3 regions of the Paenarthrobacter sp. YJN-D genome follow, and region 3 is predicted to be linked to each of the others. Evidence: predicted binding sites of a transcription regulator. Region 3 holds the regulator's gene; each other region holds the start of a gene.
What was found. The regulator Rex, encoded in region 3, represses fermentation and respiration genes when NADH is low (regulators of the CRP and FNR family bind a similar motif). The targets are predictions, from matches to a motif close to CTTGTGAANNNNTTCACAAG.

Region 1 (10,244 bases), 1.9 Mb from region 3:
ATGGTTTCGGGCATGGTCAGGATGACCTTGTAGCCGCGTGCCGCGCCCACGAGTGCGAGGGCAATGCCCGTGTTGCCTGAGGTACCCTCGACGATCGTTCCGCCCGGCTTCAAGGCACCGGACTTTTCGGCGGCGTCAATGATGGCTACACCAATGCGGTCCTTGACGCTGTTGGCGGGGTTGTAGAACTCAAGCTTGACGGCAACCTGGGCGTCAAGGCCCTCGGTGAGCCGGTTCAATCGAACCAGCGGGGTGCGGCCGACCAGCTGAGTAACGTCGTCGTAGATCCTTGCCATGAAAATTTACGCCTATCTCTGAAGAGGGATTGCTGAGGTCAGCCTAACCAGCCGGATCGAAACCCTGCTAAGCAGTAAGCCATGCAGAGTAATATTTCCTGGCCTTTGCCAGCTTGGGGTTAATGATCACCTGGCAGTATCCCTGGTACGGAAACTTTGCATAGTAATTCTGGTGGACTTCCTCGGCCTCGTAGAAGTCCGGGAGCGGCACCACTTCAGTCACAATCGGGTCGGACCACAAGGCCTGGGCGCGTTCGATGGCTTCCTCGAACAAGACCTTCTCCTCGGTGGTGGTGTAGAACATCGAGGACCGGTACTGGGTCCCGACGTCGTAGCCCTGCCGGTTCAGGGTGGTGGGGTCGTGCAGGGCGAAGAACATGTCCAGGATGACTTCTTCCGGAACAACAGTTTCATCGAATGTCACCGCAACCACCTCCGCGTGACCGGTGGTCCCGGAGCACACTTCGTAGTAATCGGGATTGCGGACGTGGCCGCCGGTGTAGCCGGAGACAACCGAGCTGACCCCGCGGGTTTTCTGGTAAACGGCATCCAGGCACCAGAAGCAGCCGCCGCCAAGTACGAAAGTTTTCATGTTCTCTTCAATGGTTGGGATGGCCTGATGATTCCCGCTTCACCTTACGGGAGAATTACGGCACCGGGCAGCTGCACAAGTGACCGGGACTGCCTGAACCGGCCCGGTAGTGAAGAATAGGGATATGGAAGCAGTGAACACTGGCATTTCTGATGCGGATTCCGTCGAAGATGACGAAACAGAACACGAAGAAACAGTTGGGGCCAGCGGCGAACCTACCCTCGGCCAGGTGTTGTTGGCTGTTGAAGAACTCTGGCCCGAGTCCCTCGCCGAGGATTGGGACGAAGTCGGCCTGGTTGTCGGGCGACCCACGGCCCCGGTGACCAAAGTCCTCTTTGCCGTGGATCCCACCCTGGCCGTTATCGATGAAGCCATCGAATGGGGTGCCGGGCTCCTTATTACCCATCACCCCCTGTTGCTCAAAGGGGTGAACTCCGTTGCCGCAACGTCGGCCAAGGGCCTCGCTGTCCACCGATTGATTGAAGCGGGCACCGGCCTGCTAACCGTGCACACGAATGGTGACTCAGCCGTTGGCGGAGTGTCGGACGTCCTGGCAGATGCCTTCGGGCTGGAGAACGTGGCGCCCCTGACCCAGGCATCCAACGGATTGCCGGAAGAAGGAATCGGCAGGGTGGGCGATCTTCCGGAGCTTGAAACCCTGGGCGACTTTGCGGCCCGTGTCTTTGAAATGCTGCCCGCCGTGGCGGGCGGGGTCCGGGTTGCCGGCGACAAAGACGGCCTGGTGCGGCGTGTTGCCGTCTGCGGCGGCGCCGGGGACAGTTTGTTCGACGCCGTCCGGGCCAACCATGCCGATGTGTACGTCACAGCGGACATGCGGCATCATCCGGCCTCCGAAGCGCGTGAGGGGGCCACCAACGGGCGGCCGTACCTGATTGACGTATCGCACTTTGCGAGTGAATGGCTGTGGCTTCCAGCCGCCGCAGAAGCGTTGGGCAACGTGCTCGCTGACCAGGGCTACGACGTCGATATCCGCGTCAGCAGTACCAACAGTGACCCTTGGGACTTCATACTGACTCCCGGCGGCGACTAGAGTCTAGGAAAGGGGCCGGACCTGATCTCCAGGACCGGCGGCGACAAGCGGAGGTAAGCGTGGCGAAAGCAGCACCGGCAGAACAATTGAAATTGCTTGAACTGCAGGGGCTGGATGCCAAGCTCAAGTCGTTGGCGGGCCGCCGGAAGGTGCTGGAAAACGATCCCCGCATTACTGACCTGACGGACGCCCTCAGTGTGGCCAACGGTGAACTCGGGGCGGCCAAAATCGCTGTCCATGACGCCGAAGCCGAACTGCGCCGCGCGGAAGCCGACGTCGAACAGGTTGCGTCCCGCATCGAGCGCGATGAAACCCGGCTGAACAGCGGAACCGGGTTGTCCAAGGACCTGGTGGCGCTGCAGAACGACATCGCCTCGCTGAACAAGCGCCGTTCGGACCTTGAAGACGTTGAGCTTGAGATCCTGGAGCGCCTGGACACCCTGCGTGAACGCCAGGCTGCCCAGCAAGCCATTGTTGACGACATCCAGGGTTCGTTCGGCAGCATCCGCTCTGAACTGGACGAAGCGATCGCGGAGATCGCGGCCGAGGAGACAGTGGTTCGCGGGCAACGGGCTGTATTCGCCGAGGCGCTGGACCCGGGGATGCTCGCGGTGTACGAAAAGACCATCGCCAAGCGTGGAGTCGGTGCTGCCCGGCTGTTCCACGGAAAGTCCGAAGGCTCGGGGATGATGCTCAGCCCAGGTGACCTTGCCGAGGTCAAAGCCGCAGCGGAGGACGACATCGTTTTCTGCCCGGACTCCGGCGTCATCCTGGTCCGTTCAGCGGAGTGGAACTGACCTGACCCGGGCACGGCCTTAGTTGGACAGAATGATGTTCAGGGCGTGTGGCTTCCGGGCGGTGCCCTCAACCAGTTCGGCGGTCCGGATTTCGCTGGCGGCCTTCAGGAGCTGATCCGGAGTTTCCGGAGCCTTGCCGCGCCTGGTCAGCAGATGCCGTGCCAACTCACCCCTGGTGTGCTTGGCGAAGTGGCTCACCACGGTGCGCTTGCCGTTCGCCTCGTTGAACACATTGACGTTCACCGTCTGTGCGGCCGGGGGAGCCCACGCTGCGGCGTAGGTGCTGGAGCGGCAGTCCACCAGCAGTTCGCCGTCGACCCGCTGGGCGAGGGCGGCGTTCAGCTGCGGCTTCCAATAGGAGGCGAGGCGTCCGACGTCGGGCAGTGCGGTTCCCATCGACAGACGGTAGGCGGGCACGTGGTCACCAAAGCCAATGGCTCCCCACAAAGCGGAAACAACCAGGATGGACTCCGTCGCCTTGCGGCGCTGGGCCGGCGTCATGGTCTTGAAGCCGAGGGCGTCGTACAGGACTCCCGAATAGACCTGGTGCGCGGGAGCCGCGGGTTCGGCGTGCAGCCGGGTATTACGTTCGACGTCGTCCCGCAGCGAGGCGCCGACGCCCAGTAACGCCAGGGCGTCCTCGTGCGCGCTCACTGTCCCCAGAGCTTCAAGGACCTTGGCCCGGTACGGGTTCAGTTCCGGGAAGCTCAGCGACTCCCATTCGATGGCAGGTCCTTTGAGGGCGGGGGTTTTGCCTTCTGAGGGCGGCAGGAGAATCAGCACCAGTCGATATTACCGGTGACTTGGGCCGTCCTGGACGCCGGTAGACTGTACGGCGGATGGGTTGACCAGGCGGCCGCGCGTCACGAAAGTGGCTCGAGGAACGTCCGGGCTCCACAGAGCAGGGTGGTGGGTAACGCCCACTCGGGGTAACCCGCAGGCCAGTGCCACAGAGAACAGACCGCCTGCGTCCCGGTATTGCACCGGGGCAGCAGGTAAGGGTGAAACGGTGGTGTAAGAGACCACCAGCTCCCTGGGTGACCGGGGAGGCTAGGTAAACCCCACCCGGAGCAAGGCCAGACAGGACACGTTCGAGGGCTGCTCGCCCGAGTGTCCGGGTAGGCTGCTGGAGGGCGTCGGCAACGGCGTTCGTAGATGGATGGCCGCCTCTCCCTTTCCGGTAACGGAAGGGGATGACAGAACCCGGCGTATCGGTCAACCCATCCATTTATGACTCCCTGAATGACGGGCGTGTGAGTGATTTCACGCCTCCGGGACGACCATGCCCCGGCCTTCCCGCCTAGAATGGTTACTGAACGTAGATGTTCTGCCGCCGGGACTGCGTTCGCAGCCGGCGGATTTTCTTTGCTCTCGTTCAAGGCGCTGTGGGTGGACCGAAGCCCGCCGGCGCATGTGCCGCAGGACTACTCCGGGCGGCCGCCGCCATCCGCATACGAGGACGTATGTGGTTGACCCAAGGAAGGTAGTTCTGTGAGCCAGACGTCAGATTCTTGTCTTGATAAGTGGATGGGCCGGGAGGCTCTCGCCGAGGCCATGATTCCGGTGATCGGCCGGTTGTACCGGGAAAACAACGTGGTCACCAGCATCCACGGCCGGAGCTTGATCAACAAGTCCACCATGAACATCCTCAAGGCCCACCGCTTTGCACGCCGGATGAGCAACCACGAGCTCCTGCTCGAGGAGACGGCACCCCTGCTGAACGCCCTTTCCGAGCTGGAGCTCGGCGCAGCAGCCATTGATATTGCACGTTTGACCGAAAAGTACCGGGCAGAAGGCAATGGCGCCTCCCTGGACGAGTACTTGCGCTCCGAGCTCGCCGAGATCGTTGGCAAGCGCGGCGCTGACGACCGCACCAGCACCGACGTCGTTCTTTACGGTTTCGGGCGTATCGGCCGTCTGCTGGCCCGCATCCTGATCGAAAAGGCCGGTGGCGGCCACGGCCTGCGCTTGCGCGCCATCGTGGTCCGCAAGGGCGCCGACAACGACCTCGTGAAGCGCGCGAGCCTGCTGCGTCGCGACTCCGTTCACGGTTCCTTCGAAGGCACCATCCGCGTGGATGAGGAAGCCAACACCATCACCGCCAACGGCGTCCAGGTACAGGTCATCTACTCGGACAACCCCGCAACTGTTGATTACACCGAGTACGGAATCAAGGACGCCCTGGTGGTCGACAACACCGGACGCTGGCGCGACGCCGAAGGCCTCTCCCAGCACCTGCAGAGCAAGGGCGTTGCCCGCGTCCTGCTGACGGCGCCGGGCAAGGGTGACCTCAAGAATATTGTTCACGGCATCAACCACCGCGACATCAGTGACGACGACAAGATCGTCACCGCCGCATCCTGCACCACGAACGCCATCACTCCGGTGCTGAAGGCCATCAACGACAAGTTCGGCATCATTCACGGCCACGTCGAGACGGTTCACTCGTTCACCAACGACCAGAACCTGATCGACAACTTCCACAAGGGTGACCGCCGCGGACGCTCCGCTGCGCTGAATATGGTGATCACGGAGACCGGTGCCGCCAAGGCAGTGGCCAAGGCCCTTCCCGAACTCCAGGGAAAGCTGACAGGCAACGCCATCCGTGTACCCACCCCGGACGTCTCCATGGCCATCCTGAACCTCAACCTGGAGAAGGGCACCACGCGCGACGAGGTCAACGACTTCCTGCGTGAAATGTCGCTGCATTCCGATCTCCGCAAGCAGATCGATTACATCGATTCTCCCGATGTAGTCTCGACGGACTTCGTCGGCTCCCGTCGGGCCGGCATCGTCGATGGCCTCGCCACGATCTCCAACGACAAGAACCTCGTGCTGTACGTCTGGTACGACAACGAGTTCGGCTACTCCTGCCAGGTTGTCCGTGTGATGGAAGAAATGGCCGGCGTGAACCCGCCGTCGTTCCCGGCCCGGGATGTCATCGCTCCCATTGCCGTACTCGAAACGGCCGGCGCCTAGGTCCGCAGCAGTTAACACGGGTTTCCCGGCCGGGTCACTGGAAACGGCCGGGAAACCTGACCAGAATGGGTCTCATGGAAAACGAATCAACGATGGAACATGAGACCACCCTGGAGCACGCCCTGGACGTCGCCAAGGCCAACCATAAGCAAGCCCAGAAGCTTCTGGACCAAGCTGTTGCGGCCAATGCTGCCGGGGACGTCACCGACGAGCGCGTGGAACAACTGCGGGGCCTGCTGGCTCTTGCCGCCGAGGACCTCCAACGCGTGACGCGCGAGCAATAACCGGCTCTTTCACCCTCTGTGTAGTGTGACTTCTCCTACACATTGTGGATACCGACTCTGACTGTCGGGGCCGTGTCCTACGCTCGTAAGACACTGCCTGCCCCGTTGGATGGAGTCCCTTGAGCATCACCTGGTCCGCCTATAAACGCGCCCGCCGCCGTTCCCGTCAAGCGTGGGCGGTTCTGGCACTGGCTGCCGCTACCATTGTCGCCGGGCTGTCCTGGTTCTTCACCGTGGGCCAGTTTGAAGCAGCTCAACCTCCGCAGTCCGGCCCCAGCGAAGCTCCGGTTTACAACCCCGAATGGATGAAGCCTGTGCGCGGCGCGGCGGCGGTCGTACCCGAAAAGGCCTCCGAGGCCCTGGACCATCTGCCGGTCAAAGGGCGGGCACCGAAAACGGACTATGACAGGGCCGCCTTTGGACAAGCGTGGGCCGATGCGGACCGGAACGGTTGCGACACCCGCAACGACATCCTCCGGCGCGACCTGAGTGCAGTCAAGTTCATGGACGGCTCCTCCTGCAAGGTGGCCTCCGGAACGTTGGACGAACCCTACACGGGAAGGCAAATATCCTTCACTAGGGGCCAGGACACCAGCTCCGCCGTGCAAATCGACCATGTGGTGGCGCTGGCCGACGCGTGGCAAAAAGGCGCCCAGCAGCTGACCATCCAGCAGAGGCAGACCCTCGCCAACGACCCGCTGAATTTGATTGCGGCGGATGGTCCGGCAAACGTCAAGAAAGGGGCCGGCGACGCCGCGACGTGGCTGCCGGCCAACAAGAACTTCCGCTGCCACTACATTGCCCGGCAGATCTCGGTGAAGACGGCCTACCGGTTGTGGGTCACCCAAGCGGAGAAAGACGCCATGAAGAGCGTTCTATCTTCCTGCCCGGATCAGCAGACGATCTACAACGCCAGGTGACCATGCCCGAGTTGCCAAGTGCCGCCGTCGTCGATTCTCTCCAGAACTACGCGCTGAAGTGACGTTTCCCGCGGGAGCTTCTCCAGGTCGTGCATGCCGCGCTGCCGGAAGGTGAAGTACACGGCATCCGTGGCTGCGTCCGTGCAGCGGTCCACGGTAAAGCGGCGGGCAAATGAGGCGATGTTGCTCTCTGGCAGCTGCTTTGCCAGATAGGGATCGAGCATCCACGAGTCACAGGTGGCCACTGCCACCGGCTTGTCAGGAAAGTGGCGTGCGAAGAAATCCCGGGCCTCTGCGAAACTCTCGTCCACCAAAGCGGGGGAGAGCCCGCCGTCTTCGGGGATATGCACACCCAGCACCCAGCCCGAGGCGTAACCCTCATCAGGCACCAGATGGAACTGCAGCCTGCCGAGCCTGAAAAGATTGCCGGCCATGTGCAGCGTCAGCCAGGACCAGGTGTCGAGCCCAAAACGCCCATGGACCCGGCGGTTGATCCGCATTTGCAGTCCGACGTCTGCCAGGGACGCAGCGGAGACGTCCACGCCGATTCCCAGGCCGGCATGATAGTCGTGGACCGACGGGGCGAAGCGAAGCAGTGCTTCTATCCAGGTCGCTTCCGATGCACCCTCTGCCGTGATGCTGTGCAGCGGAAAAGTTCCCAGCCTGCCCTGCAGGGCGTCCAACGCGCGGACGACGTCCGCGGCCGGGGGAGTGGCCAGCAGACGGGCGCACTCCGGCGCGTCCTCGGCGCTGATGTCCAGGAGTTTGAACAGCTCGGCGTGCGCGCTGGTGTCCATGGCCCTAGTGTCCGAAGGGATCGGGATCGACGCCGGGCATCCAGGTCAGGCCGGGCTTGCCCCAACCGTTCTTCTTGGCCTGCTTCATCGCTTTCCTGGCATAGCGGTCCACCAGGCGGTTGACGTAGAGCTTGCCGTCCAAGTGATCGTATTCATGTTGAAGAATCCGGGCGAACCAACCGGTCGCTTCAAATTCCACGGGGTTGCCGTCGCCATCAAAACCCTGGACCCGGGTCCAATCAGCACGTTGCAAAGGGTAGTACTCGCCAGGGAAGGACAAGCAGCCTTCAACGTCCTCGTCAGGATCCGGAAGGGCACCGGAAACTTTGGAAAGCGTCAGGACCGGGTTCACTACGACGCCTTGAGGCGGGACGTCGTCGTCGTTCTCGTACTTGTAGACGAAGATGCGTTTGCCAACGCCGATCTGAGGGGCGGCGAGGCCCACACCGTTGGCGGCATCGTTCGTCTCGAACATGTCAGCGATCAGGGTGCGCAGTTCGTCGTCGAAAATTTCGACTTCGCTGGCCCGGCGGTGCAAAACAGGTTCGCCCCAGATAGTGACTGGCAGGACGGTCATGTCAGTTCTTCCTTAGTGATCGCTATGGTCCGGGGCGTACCGGATCGGGTTAAAAGCAAAGGCCGCACCGGGTTACCGGTGCGGCCTTTGTGGAAACCGGCTCTGCAGCCAATCTCGGTGGGGTGAGCTACGGGGGTTGAACCCGCGACCTCCTGGACCACAACCAGGCGCTCTGCCAACTGAGCTAAGCCCACCATGTGCCTTTTCGGGCTAGTCCGTTGGACCGGCTTTCCTCGAAGGCAACGACAAATAGCTTACCTGCTGTTTTGGGGTGCAAAGTCCACTTTTGCCGGTTTTGGCGAAAAAACCTTCAAAAATGGCGCAGATCACACCGGATTGCTGGATCCCAGGGTTTCGGCGCTGGCCATGATGTCCTTGGAAATGCGCTGCGCCGTTGCGGTATCGGGCCCCGGAGCGGCGACGAACACTGCCTCGCGGTAGTAGCGGAGTTCGTCGATGGAGTCCTTGATGTCACCCAACGCGCGGTGCCCACCGTGTTTTGCGGGCGACTGGAAGTAGGCGCGCGGGAACCAACGCCGGGAGAGTTCCTTGATGGTGCTGACATCGATAACTCGGTAGTGGAGGTGCTCAACAATGTTCGGCATGTCCCGGGCCAGGAACATCCGGTCCGTTCCCACGGAGTTTCCACCCAAGGGGGCTTTGCGGGGATCCGGGACCCACTTCTCGATGTACTCCAGAACCTGGGCTTCGGCCTCAGCCATGGTCTTTCCGTGCGGGAGCTCATCAAGGAGCTTGGATCGGGTATGCATGTCCCGCACAAAGTCATTCATTTGTTCCAGTGCGGCATCATCCGGCTTGATCACGACGTCCACGCCGTCGCCAAGGATGTTGAGCTCGGAATCCGTCACCAGGGCGGCAACCTCGATCAGGGCGTCGTTCTTGAGGTCCAGGCCGGTCATTTCGCAGTCGATCCAGACGATGCGTTCATTAGTAATAGGCACGCGCCTAGCCTATCCTTCAGCCGGTTCCAAGTGCTCCGATGGTACGATTTTTGAGCGCAGCAGTGTCGTTTCTTCCTGCTGCGGAAGCCCCGAAGACGCAGAACTTTTGTCCCGAATTTACCGGGCGAACGATTGGATGACGACTACATGACGGTGCCCGTACCCGCCGCCCAGAAGGCAGGGACAGCAGCGCCGACGGCGGATGCTGCAGCCAGCGAGGTAGATAACGCACGTTCGCCGCTGATTGCCGGGTTCATCGGTTCGATGTTCATGGTGTTCGGTTCCTTGGGCGTTGGTTGGCTGGCTCCGGTATCCGAACTCAGGCGACTGCCGCTTTTTATTTGGATGCGTACCGAAGGCGCGGGCGTCGCTCTCTCCATCGTTCTGCTCGCCATTGGTGGAATGCTGCTGGTCCGGGCCTGGCTGCGTCTGGGCCAACGGGTCCGGGTGTGGGGGCTGGAAGCGCGCAAGGCCACGCTCCAGGCCGTTGTGGCGTGGGGACTGCCCATGATGTTCACGGTTCCGCTTTTCAGCAGGGACGTGTACGCCTACATCGGCCAGGGGCGTCTGATGGTGGAAGGCATGAATCCGTACAAGAACGGGATCTCGGCCCTCCCTAATTATTTCCAACTGGGTGCCGACAAGATGTGGACGGAAGCGCCGGTCCCTTATGGGCAGCTGTTCTTGTGGATCGAGCAGTTCGTGGTGTGGGTGACCAATGTCCAGCCCGAAGCCAGCATCATGCTTTTCCGGATGGTGGCTTTGGTGGGCATCGTGCTCTGCATCATCTACGTACCCAAGCTGGCTGAACTCCACGGTGTAAATCCGCATCGGGCACTGTGGCTGACAGCGGCGAATCCGCTCTTCCTGACCAACTTCATTGCCAGCGTCCACAACGACGCCCTGATGATCGGTCTCGCGCTGGCAGGTCTCTACTACTGCGCTACGCGTCGTGTGATTCTTGGCATCGTGCTGGTCACGCTCTCGAT
Region 2 (10,244 bases), 2.2 Mb from region 3:
GCGCAGCAATTCGGGGAAGACTTCAGCGGCGTTGCCCACGTAACCGACGGACCAGCCGCGGCGCTCGTCCTTGGCGGCCTGGACTTTGGCGATCGCGGTGTCCAGATCGGTTTCGACCTCGTCCAGGTACCGCTTACCCACACGCCGACGCAGACGGGACTCGTCCACATCAACAATCAAGCACGCGCCATCATTCAACGTCACGGCCAGCGGCTGGGCACCGCCCATGCCACCACACCCACCAGTCAAGGTCAGAGTCCCCGCCAAAGGCCCCTCCGAGGAACCCTCCGCAGCCGGGGCCGGGTGCCGGCCCTCCGCAGCGAGCTTATTTCCGACGGCGGCAAAGGTTTCGTAGGTGCCCTGCAGGATGCCCTGGGTGCCGATGTAGATCCAGGACCCGGCCGTCATCTGGCCGTACATCATCAGGCCCTCAGCCTCGAGCCGGCGGAACTCAGGCCACGTAGCCCAATCCCCCACCAGATTCGAGTTCGCCAACAACACCCGCGGCGCCCACTCATTCGTGCGGAAGACACCTACCGGCTTACCCGACTGCACCAGCAGGGTCTCGTCCTTCTCCATGGTTTCCAGGGTCCGGGTAATCGCATCGAACGCAGCCCAGGAACGCGCTGCGCGTCCCGTACCCCCGTAAACGACCAGGTCGTCCGGACGCTCGGCGACCTCGGGGTCGAGGTTGTTCATCAGCATGCGCAACGGCGCCTCGGTCTGCCACGACTTGGCAGTAAGTTCAGTACCCCGGGCGGCCTTGACCGGACGGGCACCAGTAGTGAAATCGGCGGGTGCCATGGTGACTCCTTCGTCTGTGGGAAGTGTGTGGTGGAAAGATCTTCTGCTTCTACTAAAGCCCCTTTACCAAGCGGCCGGAACGGCTTTTCGGGCGGTGCTGTCCGGGATTACAGACATGCGGATGCTCTCGCTTTCGCGCCCGGATGCGCGCATGCTGGACCCATGGCAACGTATCGAGTGTCCACCTTGGTCGCCGCGCCGCCGGAGCGGGTTTTCGACACCTGGACGGATCCTGACAGGTTTACTGAGTGGATCGGCGGCGTCACACGCGTGACCGATCTCGTTGGCTCCACCGACCAGGCCGGCAGCAGCTATACGGTGTGGTTCGGCCGGATGGCGAGTCCCACGGAAGTCATCGCTGCGGAACGGCCGCGGCACATCCGCACCCGCTTCGGCAACGCGATCCTCAAAGGGGAATCGGATGTCACGTTCACCTCGGAAAGTGGTGGCACGCGCATCCAGCAGCTGTTCGAAACACGCGGACTGGTGTCCACGGTGGTGGGACGACTCTTCGCCACGGGATCCTACCGGGGCAGTTTCCGGGGCGAGCTGGAAGCTTTCCGCGCCATGGTTGAACGCGACTCCCCCGGGCCGGGCAGCCGCTAGGGTGCATCGGCGCTTACTAAGCGTCAGCCCGCCGTCGGGCGACCATGGATCCGGACCGACAGTTCGTCGGCGGCTTTCCTGATCCGCGCGGCCAGTACGGGCCATTGCTCAGCCGGCACTTTGTCCTCCAGGAACGTGACGGCGACTGCCGCCGTCGGCCATCCAACGTGGTCAGTCACGGCGACGGCGATGGAGCCGAACCCGGGAGTGATTTCGCCGTTTTCCGTGGCGTAGCCACGCTGGCGCACCTGGTCCAAATGGGACGACAAGGCGGAGTACTTCATGATGGGAAACTCGACATCGTGCCGGGACGTGAAGGCCGCAGCGTTCGGGTAGAGGGCGCGGACCTGCGACTTGGGCAAGGCGGCGAGGATTGCCCGACCGGACGCGGTGAGGTGGCTGGGAAGTCGAACCCCGACGTCGGTCACCAGGCTTGGGCGGTTCTTGGCACGTTCTTCCACGATGTAAAGGACATCGCGGCCATGGAGCACAGCCAGGTGTGCGCTCTCGCCGATGACGTCAACCAGCGACGCCAGCATGGGGCGACCCAGCCGGGACAACGGCTCCTGCCGCGAATAGGCGGAGCTGAGTTCGAAGGCACTGATGCCGAGCCCGTAGCGCTGCTCCTCATGCAGATGGAGGACGAAGCCGTTCGCCTCCATAACGCCCAGAAGGTGGTAGACACTGGACCGCGGCAGGCCCAGTGCCGTGGCGATATTCGACGCCGCCATCGGCCCTCGCCGCGAAGCCAACAGTTTCAGGATGCGCAAGGTGTTTTCGGCAGCCGGGACTTTGGACGTGGCCTTGCCGGGCGCGGTGGGCGTGGTGGTCATGGTTCCTCGCTGCTGGGGGATCTTGAGGGGCGCCGGAGCATACTGTCCGGTATCCCGTACTCAAGCGTGCACCTTTCACAAGGCATTGACCAGCACCGGGCCGCCGGGAGTGTCCGGTATACCGGACACTCTGACGACGTTTTCCGACTGCCCGGAGGCGTTGCCGGCTATCCCTCGGCTGGGGAGGGACCCTTGCGGCGCAACAGGAACGTGATGGCTCCAGCTGCTGCCAGGACCAGTGCCACGATGAGGCCGATGGTCCAGCCACTCATGCCCGCAGAAGAAGCAGCCATCGGAGCAGCCGCCTCCTGTGACTGGGAATCCACCGATGTGGAGCCCTTTGCTGCCGAGGTCGTCGGCGGCACGGAAATGCTCGGTGTGGCGGACGGTGTTGCTGCGGGCTTTTCTACGGACTCCGTGACAGCTCCGGTCTCAGCAAGTCCGACGGCGGGAGCGTACTCGCGCGGCCACGGAATGACGATCGGGGCTGCTCCTGTTCCCGATTGCTGCGATGCATCAACGCTGCCGGCCGCAAGCTGCCCACCAGCGGCTTCAGCCTGGCGTGCGGCTTCAGCGGCCTTCGCAGCGTCAGCCGCCCTACCGGCGTCGAGGATTGCCTGGTCAGTGAGCCGCGACAGCTCTGCGAGAGCGGTGTTTACGGCGGCGGTATGCCGGGCATTCGCCGCGTCCTTTTCGGCAGCAGTGAACTGTTCGCTTGATGCAAATGCCTGAAGTTCCGCTCGCCCGCCCGCCATCGCTACGCCAGCAGCAGTCTGGAGCTCCGGAGAATCGAGCCTTATGAGACCGTCGGCCAATTCCGAGTTATCCAAGTACTGCGCGTCGGAGTGTCCGTACTCGAGGAAGTACCGGACATCTGCATGGTTGACGGACTTAACAGCGTCCTTAGCAGCCTGGACCACGTGCACGCCGCCCGCGGCCATGTGCTGGAAAGCACGCTGCCTGTCGTTAACAAAGGCTGCACTGTCCTGTTCGCTCGCGAGACCGTGACCATCGGCAATGAAGTCCTTGACGGCAGAGTTCCCACCCAGCAGAGCAGCCTCAGCTGCCTTCCGCACTTCAGGCGTACCCACCAATGCGAGGTCCAGTGTGGCCTGGCGGGCTTCCATGATCAAAGGATCAAGATCAGCTCCAGGGGCCGTTAGCGTCGACAGCAAAGCCGGAAGCTCGGCGGCGGCCTTTTTGAATGCAGCCTTGGCGGGCTCTTGGGATGCGAGCCGGGCTTTGTCTATGGCCTGCTTGGGCCAAGCCTGCGAGAAGCGATAGTCCCGCTCTTCCAGCAAGCGCCTCAGGTCGGTCTTCTTGGGGCCATCAACGGCGTGTCGCGCGTTCTCCAGAGCAGTCTTCGCGCGATCCGCCACGGCTGCCGAGCCAGCAGGGTTGGCTGCGATATCTGCCCTCACAGCGTCGAGTGATTTGGTGACCGTAGTCAATTTTTGGTCCTGCGCTGCGGCAACGAACTGACCGTAGCGCAGGTATGTAGCAAGGACTTCAGGGTCGTAGGTGTCCAGAGCAGCCTGCGCTCCGCGAGTGACGGCGGCAATGGGCGAATTGGTCAGGTAGGTTACTGCCTCACGATCCTGGCCCTGAGCGGTCTTTTGCCAGCCTTCGAGAACGAACTTCTCGACAGCCTCACTGCCGTTGTCCAGGCTCTTGGAAGCAGCCATCCGGATGGGACCCGAGTAGTTGAGGAACCGAGTGGCCGTTATCCGCAGGTCGAGATCCCAGGCGCCGGCCCAGCCCTTTGACAGGAAGCTAGTCATCACGCTGGGGTCGTTAGTGGCCAGTACCCTGACCGCGCTCTCCCTGACATTCTCGCTCCCCCGTGTCGTCAGCTCGGTGACCAGCTGCTTCCGGTCAGCTGCCAGCGCGACGTCCTGGCCGCCGTCGAGGAATGCCTGGACCGCGTCCGGCCCACCCACCAAGGCGGCAGCGGCGGCGGTGCGGATTGCGGGACCGCCGGTCTTCCAGAGCTCAACCACGCCAGCGGCGTCACTCACCCGTTCCACGAAAGGCACGGGAGCTTGCGAGGCGTTCGGAACCTCAAAATTCGGCACGTCATAGGCCTGCGCGGGTGCGGCAAAGAGCAAGGATGCCCCGGCCACTACGGCAACAACGGCAGCTGCCCAACGGCGTCGGGTAGCGCGGATTACGGAAATCATGAGTCCCCCAAGTAACAGATGCAAGAGTCAGCACAGAGTTCAAAGGGGGCGACGCGAAATGCGAGGGATGCCTGACCGTGTTGAAGAGCTGTCCGCGGTCATCATATCCGACCGGGAACTATGACTTTTACCACCCTCTGATGAGACCCACAGCATGGTGTCTGCGATCAAAGACACCAATCCCTCGTGAGTCCGATCACAAGGCCGTCAAAAGTGATCTGCTGGATAGCGATCCCCTCCCAAAGACGAGAAGGTTTTACTATGCAACAAACCAAGCTGGCTGTGGAGAGCTCTGTCCTCCAGGCCGCAGGTACGGCGCTCAGCCGAGGCCTCAACGTCCGTCACATCCGCTTCATGGCACTCGGATCCGCGATCGGCACCGGCCTGTTCTACGGCTCGGCATCCGCCATCCAAAAGGCCGGACCGGCCGTCCTGCTTGCCTACATCATCGGCGGCGCGGCCGTGTTCATGGTGATGCGCGCCCTCGGCGAAATGGCCGTCCGACACCCCGTGTCCGGCTCGTTCGGCCAATACGCGAGCCGCTACCTGGGGCCTTTCGCCGGTTTCGTAACCGGGTGGACCTACGTGTTCGAAATGGCGATCGTGGCAATCGCCGACGTCACGGCCTTCAGTATCTACATGGGCTTCTGGTTCCCACAGGTGGACAGATGGATCTGGGTGCTGGCGATCATCCTGTTCCTGGGCGCCATGAACCTGCTCAGCGTGAAGGTGTTTGGTGAGCTTGAGTTCTGGTTCTCGCTGATCAAGGTGGTGGCGATTATCGCCATGATCGTGGGCGGTGCGGCGATCATCGTGTTCGGTTTCCAAACGGGCGACGGCGGTGGCGTGGCACCGGGGCTGGGGAACCTCGTGAACCACGGCGGTTTGTTCCCCAACGGGTTCGAAGGGCTCCTGGCAGCGTTCGCCGTCGTGATGTTTGCGTTTGGCGGGATCGAAACGATCGGCATCACCGCAGGCGAAGCCGCCGACCCCAAAAAGGTCATCCCGCAGGCCGTCAACACCGTGCCCGTGCGGGTGCTCCTGTTCTACGTGCTGACTTTGGGCGTGCTGATGAGCATCTTCCCGTGGAACGAGATCGGCAGCAGCGGCAGCCCGTTCGTGCAGATCTTCGACGGACTGGGCATCCCGGCCGCTCCGCACATCCTCAACGCCGTGGTCATCACCGCCGCGCTCTCGGCGATCAACAGCGACATTTTCGGGGCCGGGCGCATCCTGTTTGGTCTGGCACAGCAGGGCCACGCACCCAAGAGCTTCAGCAAGATTTCCCGCCACGGCGTTCCGTGGATGACCGTGGTGATGATGGGTTGCATCCTGCTGGTGGGCGTCGTTTTGAACGCCGTCATCCCCGAAGACGTGTTCGTGCTCATTGCCTCGATCGCCACCTTCGCCACCGTGTGGGTCTGGGTGATGATCCTGGTTTCGCACGTCGCGATGAAGCGGGAGATCAAGCGCAAGGGCCTGCCGGCGTCGGAATTCGGCTCGCCGCTCTGGCCTGCTGCGTCCATCCTGACCATGGCGTTCATGGCGATGGTCATCGTGATCCTTGGAGTCTTCGAGGACACCCGGGTTGCGCTGTACGTTGGCGGAACCTGGCTGGTACTCCTGTTCGTGGCCTACAAACTGTGGGTCCGCGGTGGTGGCCTTCGCCGGGCCGAATTGGTGGACGAAACCGCCTGATTTTCCACGCCCGTATGACAGTTAATGCCAATGTTCGCGCGGCAAAGTCATAGGGTCGTTGCAACGCTCTGATTGATGGAGCGTTTTATGGTCAAGTTGTTCCCCAAGGCTGCGCGTACTGAGTTTCTTGATTTGGTGTGTGCGGGGATGCCTGTTCGTACTGCTGCCCGGCGTGTCGGGGCGGTGCACGCTACCGGGCACAATTGGTGGGTTCAGTCTGGCCTAATGATGACCGTGAACCGGGGTGCTACCGGAGGTCTTGCCGATCCTGCTCCTTCAGTCGGGGGCCCTGGCCGTGCGTTGGGTCTGGAAGAGCGAGGCATGATCCAGATGGGTGTGCGGATGGGCCTCAGTTACGCGAAGATCGGCGCATTGATCGGGCGGGATAAGTCCGTAGTTTGGCGGGAGGTCAAACGCCACACGAGCGCGGACGGGAAGTACTACGCCTCGGTCGCTCACGCCAAAGCGCATCAGGACAGGCGCCGTCCCAAACCCTTCAGGCTGGCCAAGGACGAGGGTTTGTGCCGGCTGATCGGCGTCTGGATGGATGACGGGTGGAGTCCGAAGCTGATCTCCTCGATGTTGGCGTATTACTTCGGTGACGATCAGACTATGCAGGTGAGCCACGAGACGATCTACCAGGCCCTTTACGTCCAAACCCGCGGGAACCTGCGGGCGGACCTGGCCGAAAAGCTCAGCCTGAAACGCAAACAACGCATCCCCCACGGCACTGACCGGCGCGCCAACAGCCCCTATAAAGAGGCCTTCAAGATCAGCCAACGTCCCGCCGAGGTCCAGGACCGGGCAGTGCCCGGGCATTGGGAAGGTGACCTCATCATCGGCGCCAACGGGACAGCGATCGGAACCTTGGTGGAACGCTCAACCCGGTTCACGATCCTGCTGCACCTGCCAGGGGACCACACCGCGGAAACCGTTGCCGCCGCGATGATCCGGGAGATGGCCTCCCTCCCGGATCACCTGCGCCGGTCGATCACCTGGGACCGCGGCACCGAACTGGCCGACTACGCAAAAATCCAGACCGCTCTCGATACGACGATGTACTTCTGCGACCCGCACTCGCCCTGGCAGCGCGGCACCAACGAAAACACCAACCGGCTCCTGCGGTTCTGGTTCGAGAAAGGCACTGACCTTTCAGTGCACACCCCCGAGGACATCCGCCTGGTCGCAGCGAAACTCAACCGCCGCCCCAGACCCACACTGAACCTCGAGACCCCAGCCAACCGGCTAAACCAGCTGCTACAAGCGGCCTAACCCCCAGCGTTGCTCCCACCAATTGACTTTGCCGGGGCTACCTGGCCGACCACCCGCCGTCCATGGTGTAGCTCGCGCCGGTGACCATACCGGCGTCGTCGGAGGCCATCCAAGCTGCCAACGACGCAACTTCCTCCGGCTCCACCAACCGCTTCACCGCCGACTCCGTGAGCATCACCTTGGCCAGGACTTCGGCCTCGGGGATGCCATGGAGCCGGGCCTGGTCCGCGATCTGCTTCTCAACAAGGGGCGTGCGGACGTAGCCGGGGTTGATGCAGTTGGACGTGACACCGTGCTCACCGCCTTCCAAAGCAGTGACCTTGCTGAGTCCCTCAAGACCGTGCTTGGCGGACACGTACGCGCTCTTGTAGGCCGAGGCCCGGAGCCCGTGGACCGAGGAGATGTTGATGATCCGGCCGAAGTTGTTGGCGTACATGTGCGGGAGGGCGGCACGGATCAGGAGGAACGGCGCCTCCAGCATCAGGGCCAGGATCCGTCGGAACTCCGCTGGTTCGAACTCCTCGATCGGCGCGACCTTTTGGATGCCGGCGTTGTTGACCAGAATGTCGCAGTCAAGGCTCAGTGCGGCCAACGCCTCAGTATCCAGCAGGTCCACCGTCCAGGCCGTGCCGCCCAGCTCGTCGGCAAGGGCCGCAGCTCCGGAGGCATCGACGTCGGCCACTACTACCTTCGCGCCACGGGCGGCGAGCGCACGGGCACAGGCAGCCCCGATACCGCTCGCGCCTCCGGTTATCAGCGCTTTGCGTCCGTTCAAGGAGTTGTCCATCAGATCAGCCCTTCGAGGTAGCGGGTGCGGTGGTGAGTCCGTGCCTTACTGCGTCGGCCTCGTCCACCTCCTGGAGTGCGATGCCCTTGGTTTCCTTGAGTGAAATAACCGCGACGGCGGTAATCGCGCAGGCGACCACGAGGTAGATCGCTGTGGGAACCCATGAGCCGGTGTCCTTGAGCCACTGGGTTGCCAGCAGCGGAGCGAGTGATCCGGCGAAGATGGACGTGACCTGCGAGCCCAGTGAGACGCCGGAGTAGCGCATGCGGGTGGGGAAGAGCTCGGACATGATGGCCGGCTGACCGGCGTACATGAAGGCGTGCAGGCAGAGGCCGATGGTCACGGCGAGCACGATGATCACGGCGTTCTTGGTGTCGAACATGGGGAAGGCGAAGAACGGCCAGGTTGCACCGGTAATGGCGCCGATGAGGTACACGGGCTTGCGGCCCCACGAATCAACAAGCCGGCCGACCTGCGGAATGACCAGGAAGTGGATGACGTGGGCGATCAGGAGTGCCAGCAGGAGCGAGGACGTGTCGTACTTGTGGACGCTCTTGAGGTAGACGATCGCGAAGCTCACCACGAGGTAGTACATGATGTTCTCCGCGAAACGGAGTCCCATGGCCTGCAGGATGCCCTTGGGGTACTTGCGGATGACCTCGCCGACGCCGTAGCTGATGGCCTTGGACTCTTCCACCTGTGCCTTGGCTTCGAGGAAGATCGGGGCTTCGGTGACGTGGGTTCGGATGTAGTAGCCAACGAACACGATCACCGCGGAGAGCCAGAATGCAACGCGCCAGCCCCAGCCGAGGAACGCTTCGCTGCTCAGGGTGGTGGACATAACGAACAGGACCAGTGTGGCCAGGAGGTTGCCCACCGGCACAGCGGCCTGCGGCCACGAGGACCAGAAACCACGCGACTTGTTGGGGCTGTGCTCAGCTACCAGCAACACAGCGCCACCCCACTCGCCGCCGAGCGCGAAGCCCTGGATGAAGCGAAGTGCCACCAGCATGGCCGGCGCCCAGTACCCGATGTCCATGAAGCCGGGGAGGCAGCCCATCAGGAACGTCGAGACGCCCACGATCACGATGGTCAGCTGCAGCGTCGGTTTGCGGCCGAGCTTGTCGCCGATCTGGCCGAACACGATGCCACCCAGCGGCCGCGCGACGAAACCCACGGCGTAGGTGATGAAGGCCTGGATGATGCCGTCCAGTTCGTTTCCTGTGCTCGGGAAGAAGTACTTGCCGAAAACGAGCGTGGCGGCCGTGGCGTACAGGAAGAACTCGTACCATTCCACGACGGTGCCCACCATCGAGGCCGCGACGATCTTCTTCAGGCCGGAGCCTTTGCCGGCGCCTTTCCCTGCTCTTGATGCGGAGCGCTGCTCTACGCTCATATCCATCTCCTCAGTGTCCTCTTTGACCCTTTTGAACGTGATGTGATCCACAACACGAAATGCTCCACTGAGTATTGCCGCAGATTTGTTATGCCTCAATGACCAAAGAGGCACCACGTGTGTGCAAAATTGCAGATATGAAGCCGAACCCCGATGACCTCCTCATCTTCCTTGCCGTCTCACGTTCAGGGAAGTTCACGACGGCGGCACAAGCCTTGGGGCTGAACCACACCACCGTTTCGCGCAGGATAGCGGCGCTGGAGAAGGCATTGGGCGGCAGGATCCTGGCGCGTGCGGCCGGCGGATGGGAGGTGACGGAGTTGGGCGCCGAAGCGGTTCTGGTGGCAGAGCGGATCGAAGCTGCGGTGGGTGCGCTGGGACCCAGCGACCGCGCACCCGACCCCATTACCGGCGTCGTACGCATGACCGCGACGGATGGTTTCAGCGCCTATATCGCGGCACCAGCGGTGGCCCGGCTGCGGCGCTCGCACCCTGGTCTCAGCGTGGAGATTGTGACGGTGACGCGTCGGGCGTTGCAGCAGCGCTCGGGCCTGGACATCGAGGTGGTGGTCGGGACGCCGCAAGTGCACCGGGCTGAAGCGATCCGGCTCGGAGAGTACCGGCTGGGAATGTACGCCTCCCGTGCCTATCTGAAAGACAACGGGACG
Region 3 (10,244 bases):
GAGCTGCTTTGGAAGTTGGTGCCCGGGGTGAACTGGTCATAGCCAACCAGGGTGTTGACGAAAGTTTCGCCTTCGACCAGGATGCGCTGGCCGCTGTATCCGAACAGGCCGCCGATGGCCACGGACACCAGCACGCCGATCAACGAGGTGTGGAACACCAGGTTGCCGACTTCCTTCAGGAAGCCACGCTCGGCACCCAGGGACGGCAGGGCGCCGTCGGCGTCGCGTACGTCGACGCGGTAACCGCGCTTCTTGAGCAGCCCGGCGGCATCGTTGATGGCTTTCGACGCCGGGATCCCGGCGTCGGCGGGCAGCGCCAGGGTGCCGTACTCCGGAAGCCGCGAAAGGCGCTTGGGAGTGCGCGGCGGCTGCGACTTCATGGCTTTGTAGTGCGCAATGGCGCGGGGGGTCACGCAGCCGATCAGCGAAATGAACAGCAGAATGTAGATGGCCGAGAACCAGGCGGACGAATAGACGTCGAACATCTGGAGGGCATCCAGGAACGGCCCGGTTGCAGGGTTGTTCTTGATCCACTCAGTGACCGTGACAGGGTTGGCGGCGCGCTGCGGGAACAGCGAACCCGGCACTGCACCGACGGCCAGCAGGAGCAGCAGGAACAGCGCTGTACGCATGCTCGTCAACTGGGTCCAGGCCCACCTGAGCATGCCCTTGAATCCGAGCACGGGTACCGCGGCCTCAGACTTGGCCTGCTGGAGTTTTCCTTCCGCTGTGGTGGCGCCTTCAGCGGATGGTGACTTCTTCTTGGCTTTCACGGACTCGCTCATCAGATTGGCAACTTCACGTCATTTTGGAACCAGTACTGCAACCCGGTCACCCACTGGCCCCACACACCGGTGGCCATCAGGATGCCGAGCAAAATCAGGATGCCTCCGCCGATCCGCTGGATGGCCAAACGGTGCTTGCGGAAGAAGGACATGACACCCATGCCCCGGCGGACGGCCAAGGCGATCAGGAGGAACGGGATGCCCAGGCCAAGGCTGTAGATGAACGCCAGGAGCGCACCTTTGGCCGCCGACGATCCGCCGGACAAGCTCAGCAACTGTACCGCGGAGTAGGTCGGGCCAATGCATGGTGCCCAGCCCAAACCGAACGTGAGTCCAAGCAGCGGCGCACCCCACAGTCCGGCCGGCGGTTTGGCGTGGATCTTGGCATCACGCTGAAGCCAGCCGAAGCCGCCCATGAACACGACGCCCATGACGATCACCAAAAGGCCCAGCAGCTGCGTGATCCAGGCGTTCTGCGGGCCCGTCAGCAGTGTGCCGAGCTGGCCGAACGCACCACCCAGGAGCACGAAAATTACGGAGAACCCGAGGACAAACAGCCCGATCCCCGCCAGCATCCGGCCACGCCGCTGCTTTTGCAGGTCGACGCCGGTCAGCCCGGTGACGTACCCCAGGTACCCGGGTACCAACGGCAGCACGCACGGCGAGAGGAACGAAACCAGCCCGGCCAGCAATGCGACCGGCACGGCCAGCAGCAGGGAACCGTTGAGGATGGTCTCGGCGAAAGGACTGTTCACGGCGACTACTCGGCCACGGCTGAGGTGATGAGGGCCTTCAAGGTGCTCTTTTCAATCTCGCCAAGCACGCGGGAGGCAACTTTGCCTTCCTTATCAAGGACCAGGGTTGTGGGGACAGCACCGGGCGGAACGATGCCGGACACGGACAGCAGCACGGACCCGTCCTTGTCGTTGAAGCTCGGGTAGGTGAGGTTGAACGTCTTGTCGAAGGCCTCAGCGGTGGCCTTTTCATCGCGGAGGTTCACGCCGAAGAACTGGACGCCCTGGTCCTTGAATTCCTGGTGCAGCGCTTCAAGCTGCGGCGCTTCGATCCGGCAGGGAGCGCACGCAGCAAACCAGAAGTTCAGGACCGTGACCTTGCCCTTGAGGTCCTCGGGCTTGACTTCATTTCCGTTGAACAGAGTGCCCTTGAGGGCTACGGGCGCTGCACGGTCGGCTTTGGCGAATTCCGTCACCGAGCCGTCGCCGGCCACGTAGTTCTTGTTGTCGCCCGCCTTTGCCTGCTCAGCAAGGGAGTCCTTCTGGGCGCACGCGGAAAGTCCCATGGTCAGTCCCGCCAGCAGGACACCGCCGGCGGTAAGAACGCCTCGACGTGAAAGGTTGTTGTCCATGTCTTCCTATGCCCCCGGAGTGCTGGCCGCACCGGGAAGCAGCGCGGCGGCAGGTTCGCTGTACTCAACCCGGATAATCCGGCCGTCGTCGTCGAGCGTCAGGGACGTAAGCGACGTCAAAGTGCATTCACGTTTACGGGGATCGTGCGCCAGGCGACGACCCTCAGCCGTGAGCCGCGTCGACCAGATCGGCAGCTGGTGGCTGACCAGGATGGCCTCGGCGCCGTCCCCGCCAAGTTCGATTGCCTTGACGCGGGCATCCTCAACTGCAGCCAGCACGCGGGCTGCCTGCTCCTTGTACGGCTCGCCCCAGGAGGGCCGCATCGGATTCCGGAAGTAGAACCAGTGCTTGGGCTTCAGGAACTCACTCTTGGTGGGGTGGAGTCCCTGGAAGTGGTTCTCGGCTTCAATGATGCGCGGCTCGACCGTGATTTCGAGGTTCAGTGCTTCCGCCGTCGGCATGGCCGTCTCCTGGGCACGCGTCAACGGAGAGGCCACCAGATGGACTATCTTCGCACCCTCGGCGGCGCGGGCAACAAAGTGGTCGGCCAGCATACGGGCCATCTCCCGGCCACGCTCGGAGAGGTGGAACTCCGGCAGGCGACCGTAGAGGACGCCGTCGGGATTGTGGACCTCGCCATGGCGAAGCAGATGGACAGTTGCTTGGGGCATGTTTACCAGTTTCTCAAAGAAGCGGGGCGATCCGAAATCTTCTACCGCAAGTAGAACTCAAAGTTTTCCGTAAATGTTCCGTGGAGTTGGAATAAAAGATGCATATGCATGTTTATACTAGACACGAAGCTCGGTTGACGCTTCAAGCAATTGGTTCAACCGGGCAAGCACGCAGTACCCTCCACTACCTATAGGAGCAACAACCATGATGACCCTCCCCGCTTCCGTCACTACCGGCACCTGGACCCTCGACGCTTCCCACAGCGAGATCGGCTTCACCGTCCGCCACGCAGGCATCAGCAAGGTCCGCGGCCAGTTCAAGGACGCTTCGGCCACTTTGGAAGTCGGCGAAACCCTGACGGACTCCAAGGTCTCCGCAACCATCCAGACCGCCAGCTTCGACTCCGGCGATGTCAACCGCGATGGCCACGTCAAGGGCGAAGACTTCTTCGACGTCGAGAAGTTCCCGGAAATCACCTTCGTGTCCCGCCACGTCAAGGCCAACGGAAACAGCTTCGACCTCGTGGGCGATCTCACAATCAAGGGCGTCACCAAGGAGGTCTCCATCGAGACCGAATTCAACGGCGTTGCAGTAGACCCGTTCGGCAACACCCGCGCAGGCGTCTCGGGTGAAACCACCATCAGCCGCAAGGACTTCGGCCTTACCTGGAACGCAGTCCTCGAAGCCGGTGGCGTCTTGGTCAGCGACAAGGTCGTCATCAACCTCGAACTCGCGTTCATCGCTCCGGCCGCAGCCTGATTCCAGAACACCCCGGACGGCGTCCCTGCCCAGCTTCGCGCTGCAGGGGCGCCGTTTCGCATACACATGAGTCACCCGGCCATTGTTCGGCAAACACCCTGTATTTAGCTGCGAGTTGGCTCGGAATTTCCTATGCAACCTTCAACCTGCGGTCTACAGTGATGCCATGAGTACCCCAGATGAAGCACCTCAGCCACAGCAGCCCGGCGCCCAGCCACCGCAGCCAGGCAATGTTCCTCCTGCGGGCTACCAACCTCCCGGCGGTTACCAGCCACCCCAAAGCGGATCTGTTCCGCCAGGTGGCTACCAAGGGCAGCAAGGTTACCAACCTCCCCCTGCCTACCAGCAGCCGGGACAACCCGCCTACACAGCACCGGCCGGCCCGAACCCCGCACCGCCCGCCGGACTCGGCTATAACGCACCTCCGCGGAACGTCTTCGGTTTGGACTTCAACAACATCGCCCAGAGATTCCGTGACACCACGGGCGTCCCGAAGACCCTCACCACGTCCTACTGGCTGTGGATTGCCGCAGCGGCACTGGGCGTCATCGCCAACTTCGCCAATATCTTCATCTACCGCGACTACTTCGGAGCCCTGGCCATCGGGACGGGGATCTTCAACTTCGTCTTCAGCATCATCATGGCCGCCGTCTACGCCTTCATCGCCATCCGCATGAAGGAGGGCGCCCGGTGGGCCCGGCTGGTCCTCTCCATTTTGGGCGGCTTCGCGGTCTTCTCCCTGCTGTTCCTCCTGATCACTTTCAACCTCGGGCTGCTCAGTTCAGCGGCCGCTGTTGCCGCAGCAATCATGATGTGGCTCCCGGAATCGCAGAAACACTTCGTTTAGCACTTGCTGAGCATGAAGGCCGCGGCCGGATCCCCTGGGATTCCCGCGGCCTTCATCATGAAGACGTACGCCAACATGATGATTTTCCCTGCCCTCTTGAAATTCCTGCGTGTGGTATGCAGCGGCGCGGGACCCTGGGGGTACGGTGGAAGCAGAACCACGCTGGGGGCAGGGTCACTTTGCTGATCCCGGCGGCCGTACCTGCAGTCGAACAAGCAAAGGAATGCCATGAGCAACCCTCCATACCCGCCGTCGAACCCGGGCGACTCCAACCAGCCTGAGCAGCCGGGCACGCAGCCCGCTGCACCACAGTACGGCCAGCAGTCCCCACCGCCGGCAGCTCCGCAATATGGCCAGCCTGCAGCACCGCAGTACGGCCAGCCTGCAGCACCGCAGTACGGCCAGCAGTCCCAGCCGCCAGCGGCCCCACAGTACGGCCAGACCGGCGCTTCGCCCTATGGCCAGGCGCCCCAGTACGGTCAGGACACCAACTGGCCGAGCCAGCAGCCGGGTCCTGCCACAGTCCCGCAAATGGTCAACATCGCCTTCTGGTTGATTGTCGGCGCAGGCGCAATCTGGCTGATCTCCATCCTTATTTCCATGGCGGCACTGAACGACCCCTCCTTCAGGAGCATGTTCGAAGACCAGATGTCGGCCGGCGGCGCCGCGGATGTCCGCTTTGAAGACGTCCAGGGCTTCATCGTCGGCGTCATGATTGCACTCGGTGTCATTGGTGCCGGCCTGTACGCACTCGTTGCCATCAACGTCCGCAAGGGCAAGAACTGGGCTCGCATCCTCGGCACGGTCCTCGCCGCGCTCTCGATCTTTGCCCTCGTGCCGCTCAGCCTGGCGACGCTTTCAGCACTGCTCGGAATCGTAGCGATCGTCCTGCTGTACCTGCCGGCGTCGGCTCCGTACTTCCGCAAGACACCGCAGTTCGGAAACCCGTACCAGACTCCCTCCGGACGCTAAAGCGACAGGGTTCCAAACACACCACTACGGGCGCGGACCCGGCGAAGGCTAAACAGCCTGGCCCGGGGTCTGCGCCCGTTGTGCGTGGTAGGCAAGAATCTGCAGCTCCGTGGCCATGTCCACTTTCCGCAGATTCACGTGCGGCGGAACTTGCAGGAGCACCGGCGCAAAGCTCAGGATGCTCCTGATGCCGGCGGCAATCACCCGGTCACACACTGCCTGCGCCACCGTGGCCGGCAGGGCAAGCACCACCATGTTCGTGTGGGTTCGCTCCAGGACCCGCTCAAGTTCGGCTGAGTCGCTGACGCGCAGCCACCCTACCTCGTTGCCTATCACCATGGGGTCCGCGTCGAAGATGGCTACGACGTCGAATCCCCTGGACTCGAAGCCGCCATACCGGGCCAGGGCCTTGCCGAGGTTGCCGGCACCGACGATGGCGACTTTCCAGTCATGGGTCAGACCCAGCGCCGCGGCGATGTGACGGCTCAAGTACTGGACTTCATAGCCGACCCCGCGCGTGCCATACGAGCCTACGTATGAGAGGTCCTTGCGGAGCGTGGAGGAACTGACGCCTGACGCCTCGGCCAGCGCTTCGGAGGAGACGCGCTCAACTCCTTCGGCCAGGAGCGAGTTCAGCGCACGCAAATAGAGGGTCATCCGGGCCACAGCCGCGGGCGGGATCTGCTTAGCCGCAGGTTCGTTGTCCCCGGATAGTGCTTCCGCGGACGGTTCCAGCGCAGTCACGGTATTCTCCATTGCGTCGCTTTGTTGTTCCACTCTATGACCCCCGGGCCGGACTCAACAAAAGCCGCTACATACGGGCAAGGCCACCCTCAGCCCTCCAGGGCCTTCTTCAAGGTGCGGGTCAGCCGGGCCTCGTCGATCTTCCAAAAATCGCGCTGGACACCGTTCACCAGCACCACCGGAATCTCTTCCGCGTAGCGCTCCTGAAGTTGGGGATCGGCGTCGATCCGCTGTTCAGACCAGCTCAAGCCGAGGCCCGCAGTAACACGTTCGACGGCGGCGCGGGCGTCCGTGCAGAGGTGGCAGTCAGCTTTGGTGAGGAGGACGACGTCGGGAGTAGCCATGTGATTAACGGTAACCGCCCCGCGATCCTCCCTCACACCCCCCCCCCCTCAACCCAACCCTCCCTCACACCCCACCCCCTTCAACCCAACCCTCCCTCACACCCCACAGGTAAGGGCGTTCGAGTGCGCCCTCAACGCGGGGTACCCGCCATTGACTAGACTCAAGGCATGCCCGAGGAGAAGAATGTCGCCGTTGCCGCTGCTGCCCAAGCGCAGAAGCACAGCGGCGAAGCTGCTTTCTTCGACGTCGACAACACGTTGATGAAGGGTGCGAGCCTCTTCCACGTCGCACGCAAAATGTATGAACGCAAAGCTTTTACCTTGCCGCAAGCGGCCGGGTTCGCCTGGAAGCAATTTAAGTTCGTGATGCGCGGCGAGAACATGGAGGACGTCCATGCCGTTCGCGACTCGGCCTTGACCCTGGCGGCCGGCATCACCGTAGATGACATCAAAGCCCTGGGCGAAGAGGTCTACGACGAAATGATCGAGTCCCGGATTTGGCCCGGAACGAAGGCTCTCGCAGAGCAACATCTCAGGGTGGGCCGTAAGGTCTGGCTGGTGACGGCGACGCCGATCGAGGTTGCCACCGTAATTTCCACCCGGCTCGGGCTCACCGGCGCATTGGGGACCGTGGGTGAAGTGCATGAGGGCATGTACACGGGGAAATTGGTCGGAGACATCCTGCACGGACCGGCCAAGGCGGTCGCCGTGCAGTTGGTCGCCGACCGGGAGGGCCTGGATCTGGACCACTGCTGGGCCTACAGCGATTCCGCCAACGACATCCCGCTTTTGACAATGGTGGGGCACCCCGTCGTCATCAATCCTGACGCCAAGCTGCGACGCCATGCCCGCGACAACAACTGGCCCGTATACGACTTCCGGTCCGGCCGACGCGCGGCAACCCTCGGCCTCAAAGCCGCCACCGTCGGAGGGGCGATCTACGGCCTGTGGCGCGGCTTCTCACGATTCCGCGGCCCCCGCCTCTAGCGTCGCCAAACCCTCCCTCACATCCCCACTGCTTGAACCAAACCCTCCCTCACATCCCCACTGCTTGAACCAAACCCTCCCTCACATCCCCACTGCTTGAACCAATCCCTCCCTCACGTCCCCGGATGAGGGCAGACCCGCCTGTGGATAACTTCTGCGCTCACAGCCGGATCCGGGTAACAATGCCGTATGCAGATACCGAAACCCGTTCCGTCCCAGCTGGGATCCGCTCCGTTCACTCTTGACGAGGCCAAGGCTGCCGGTCTCGCGCCGCGCAATCTCTGGAACCGCGTCAGCATTGAAGCAGTGAGTAAAGGTATCTACCGGCCGTCGGACTGGGACTTCGACCTTGAAGCAGCTGCCCGATCGCTCTCGGTCGCGAGTCCAGGGGCCTGGATTTCGCACGTCACTGCCGCCCGGCTGCACGGCTTGCCGCTCCCTCCGTGGCTCGCCGATTCCAATGAGCTGCACCTGAGCAAGCCTCGAAATCTGCCGGCCGTGCGGCGAAAGGGCGTCTCCGGGCATAGCGTCGTAGTGGCGGAGAGCGAGGTCGAGTTGGTCCGAGGGTTTTGGATCAGCACCCGGTCCCGGACCTGGCTGGATTTGGCCCGCATATTGCCGTTGAAGGAACTCGTCTGCGTCGGAGACCAACTCATCCGCGTACCCAGGCCCGAATTTGAACAACGGGACACAGCGTTTGCAACCATTGCTTCCCTCCGCTCGATGGTGGAGCTCCACAAGAACCTTCAAGGTGTTGTGCGGGCTCGGGAAGCAATCGACCTGATGCGGGTAGGCGCTGACTCAGCCCCCGAGTCGCTGCTTCGTCTTGCGATGCTTGACGACGGTCTTCCGGAACCCGAACTGCAACTTCGGCTCCGGCCGGCCGATCCCCTTTCCCCTTCTGCCGACCTCGGTTACCGGGAGCGTCGGATCGCTATCCAGTACGACGGCGGCCATCACCTCGCGGAGGAGCAGATCTTTAGCGATCGGCGCAGGGATAAAGCGTTCGGGGCTGCCGGGTGGACGGTTCTCATCTTCGGGAAGGACGACCTCGCAGACAATTTCGCAAACGCTACCCGGCAGATAAAGAGGGCGTTGCGGCAAGGATGGGTAGACCCCGCAGTCCGTTCCGGCTTCGCACGGCCCCGGACGTGAGCAAGCGCCACACCCAAACCCGCGGAACGTGAGCAAGCGCCACACCCAAACCCACGGAACGTGAGCAAGCGTCACACCCAAACCCGCGGGATGTGAGCAAGCGTCACCACCAAACCCACGGAACGTGAGCAAGCGTCACACCCAAACCCGCGGGATGTGAGCAAGCGTCAGGGATGCAAAAATGCCCGCCACCTCGAGAGGCAACGGGCATTCACGCTTGATGAAGTATCTCTACTTCTTATTGCGGCGCTGGTGGCGAGTCTTGCGAAGCAGCTTGCGGTGCTTCTTCTTGGCCATACGCTTGCGGCGCTTCTTAATAACTGAACCCACGAAAGTTCCTTACAAACTAGAAGTTCCTGTCTGTTGGAACACATCCGCGGAAGCAGACAAGTACAACTGACAGATTCTTACATTGACGTAAAACGTTCCTTAACAGAGTACCGCTTCAAAGGGGTACCCCATGACCACGGTCCGTTGGACGGACCCCGGCAGCCTCAGGCGGTCTCGGATTGTCCGTCCACCACAGCACCTTTGAGGTACTGGGCCACGGCTTCTTCGGGGACCCGGAAGGAGCGGCCAAACCTGACGGCCGGCATTTCCCCTGAGTGGACCAGGCGGTACACGGTCATTTTGGAAACACGCAAGACGTCGGCCACTTCAGCCACCGTCATGAATCGCGCATTCGAGAAGTTGGTCTCCGCGGACATTTCCCATATTCCTTTGCTCTCAGCCGACTAGGACACCCCCAGGAAACGGTGTGACGATGCTGAGCCATCAAACAACCATGTGCTAGATACTCTAGAGGCTGATGGGGCCTATGTGAAAGCCTTTCGACGAAGTGGGATACTACTCCCCCGAGACTTCCCGGCGCTTCCGGGCTGAGGCCGCGAGCTGCTCCAGCACCGAAGCGGTGACATCCCATTCCATGCAGGCATCAGTAACGCTCTGGCCGTACACGAGCTCCTGTTCACCGGCCAACTGCTTGGCAACATCCAGGTTCTGCGCACCGCCCACCAGGAAACTCTCCAGCATGATGCCGGCAATCGGGGAGGAAGCACCTGCTTCGAGCTGGGCTCCGATCTCCAGGGCGACCTCTGCCTGGCGGTGGTGGCTCTTGCCGCTGTTGGCATGGCTCGCATCAACGATCAAGCGCGGGTTGAGTCCCTTGGCCGCCAGTTTCGCGGAAGCCGCTGCTACATCGTCCTGCGAGTAGTTCGGTCCCTTGCGTCCGCCGCGGAGAATCACGTGCGTGTCCGGATTGCCGGAGGTCGCCACGAGGGCCGCCCGGCCGTCGTCGTCGATTCCCAGGAAGGCCTGTTCAGCGGCCGAGGCGCCGCAAGCGTCGATGGCAACCTGGAGGTCGCCGTCGGTACCGTTCTTGAAGCCGATCGGCATGGACAGGCCCGAGGCGAGCTGGCGGTGGATCTGGCTCTCGGTGGTGCGGGCACCGATGGCACCCCACGAGACCAGGTCAGCCATGTACTGCGGGCTGATGGGCTCCAGGAATTCGGTGGCTGTGGGCAGGCCCAGGGCGGTGACCTGCTTCAGGAAACCGCGGGCGGCACGAAGGCCTGCAGCGATGTCGTGGCTGCCGTCCAGGTGGGGATCGTTG

Region 1: HMI60_RS04465 (glyceraldehyde-3-phosphate dehydrogenase) is a predicted target of Rex. The motif match lies at 3,987-4,006, and genes of this name have one in related genera.
Region 2: HMI60_RS06000 (ALF repeat-containing protein) is a predicted target of Rex. The motif match lies at 4,607-4,626, and genes of this name have one in related genera.

Annotation. Positions count from the first base shown of each region.
Region 1 covers NZ_CP053549.1:948,871-959,114, reverse strand. Annotated here, with positions in the region: gene cysK (cysteine synthase A) at 1-296, opposite strand, end outside; gene msrA (peptide-methionine (S)-S-oxide reductase MsrA) at 364-888, opposite strand; gene HMI60_RS04485 (Nif3-like dinuclear metal center hexameric protein) at 1,013-1,939, shown strand; gene HMI60_RS04480 (zinc ribbon domain-containing protein) at 1,999-2,736, shown strand; gene HMI60_RS04475 (YaaA family protein) at 2,755-3,519, opposite strand; RNA gene rnpB (RNase P RNA component class A) at 3,577-3,963, shown strand; gene HMI60_RS04465 (glyceraldehyde-3-phosphate dehydrogenase) at 4,228-5,715, shown strand; gene HMI60_RS04460 (hypothetical protein) at 5,790-5,999, shown strand; gene HMI60_RS04455 (HNH endonuclease family protein) at 6,119-6,919, shown strand; gene HMI60_RS04450 (acyltransferase domain-containing protein) at 6,904-7,716, opposite strand; gene def (peptide deformylase) at 7,721-8,293, opposite strand; tRNA gene HMI60_RS04440 (tRNA-His) at 8,412-8,487, opposite strand; gene orn (oligoribonuclease) at 8,620-9,255, opposite strand; gene mptB (polyprenol phosphomannose-dependent alpha 1,6 mannosyltransferase MptB) at 9,403-10,244, shown strand, end outside.
Region 2 covers NZ_CP053549.1:1,257,751-1,267,994, reverse strand. Annotated here, with positions in the region: gene HMI60_RS06015 (urocanate hydratase) at 1-804, opposite strand, end outside; gene HMI60_RS06010 (SRPBCC domain-containing protein) at 967-1,410, shown strand; gene HMI60_RS06005 (IclR family transcriptional regulator) at 1,434-2,243, opposite strand; gene HMI60_RS06000 (ALF repeat-containing protein) at 2,411-4,423, opposite strand; gene HMI60_RS05995 (amino acid permease) at 4,685-6,121, shown strand; gene HMI60_RS05990 (IS30 family transposase) at 6,209-7,393, shown strand; gene HMI60_RS05985 (3-hydroxybutyrate dehydrogenase) at 7,431-8,180, opposite strand; gene HMI60_RS05980 (MFS transporter) at 8,185-9,576, opposite strand; gene HMI60_RS05975 (LysR family transcriptional regulator) at 9,714-10,244, shown strand, end outside.
Region 3 covers NZ_CP053549.1:3,416,775-3,427,018, forward strand. Annotated here, with positions in the region: gene HMI60_RS15770 (cytochrome c biogenesis protein ResB) at 1-785, opposite strand, end outside; gene HMI60_RS15775 (cytochrome c biogenesis CcdA family protein) at 785-1,540, opposite strand; gene HMI60_RS15780 (TlpA disulfide reductase family protein) at 1,546-2,151, opposite strand; gene HMI60_RS15785 (histidine phosphatase family protein) at 2,158-2,823, opposite strand; gene HMI60_RS15790 (YceI family protein) at 3,032-3,583, shown strand; gene HMI60_RS15795 (hypothetical protein) at 3,750-4,430, shown strand; gene HMI60_RS15800 (hypothetical protein) at 4,659-5,402, shown strand; gene HMI60_RS15805 (redox-sensing transcriptional repressor Rex) at 5,451-6,158, opposite strand; gene HMI60_RS15810 (glutaredoxin family protein) at 6,236-6,490, opposite strand; gene HMI60_RS15815 (HAD family phosphatase) at 6,659-7,477, shown strand; gene HMI60_RS15820 (DUF559 domain-containing protein) at 7,667-8,632, shown strand; gene HMI60_RS15825 (30S ribosomal protein bS22) at 8,864-8,962, opposite strand; gene HMI60_RS15830 (helix-turn-helix domain-containing protein) at 9,127-9,339, opposite strand; gene HMI60_RS15835 (3-deoxy-7-phosphoheptulonate synthase) at 9,479-10,244, opposite strand, start outside.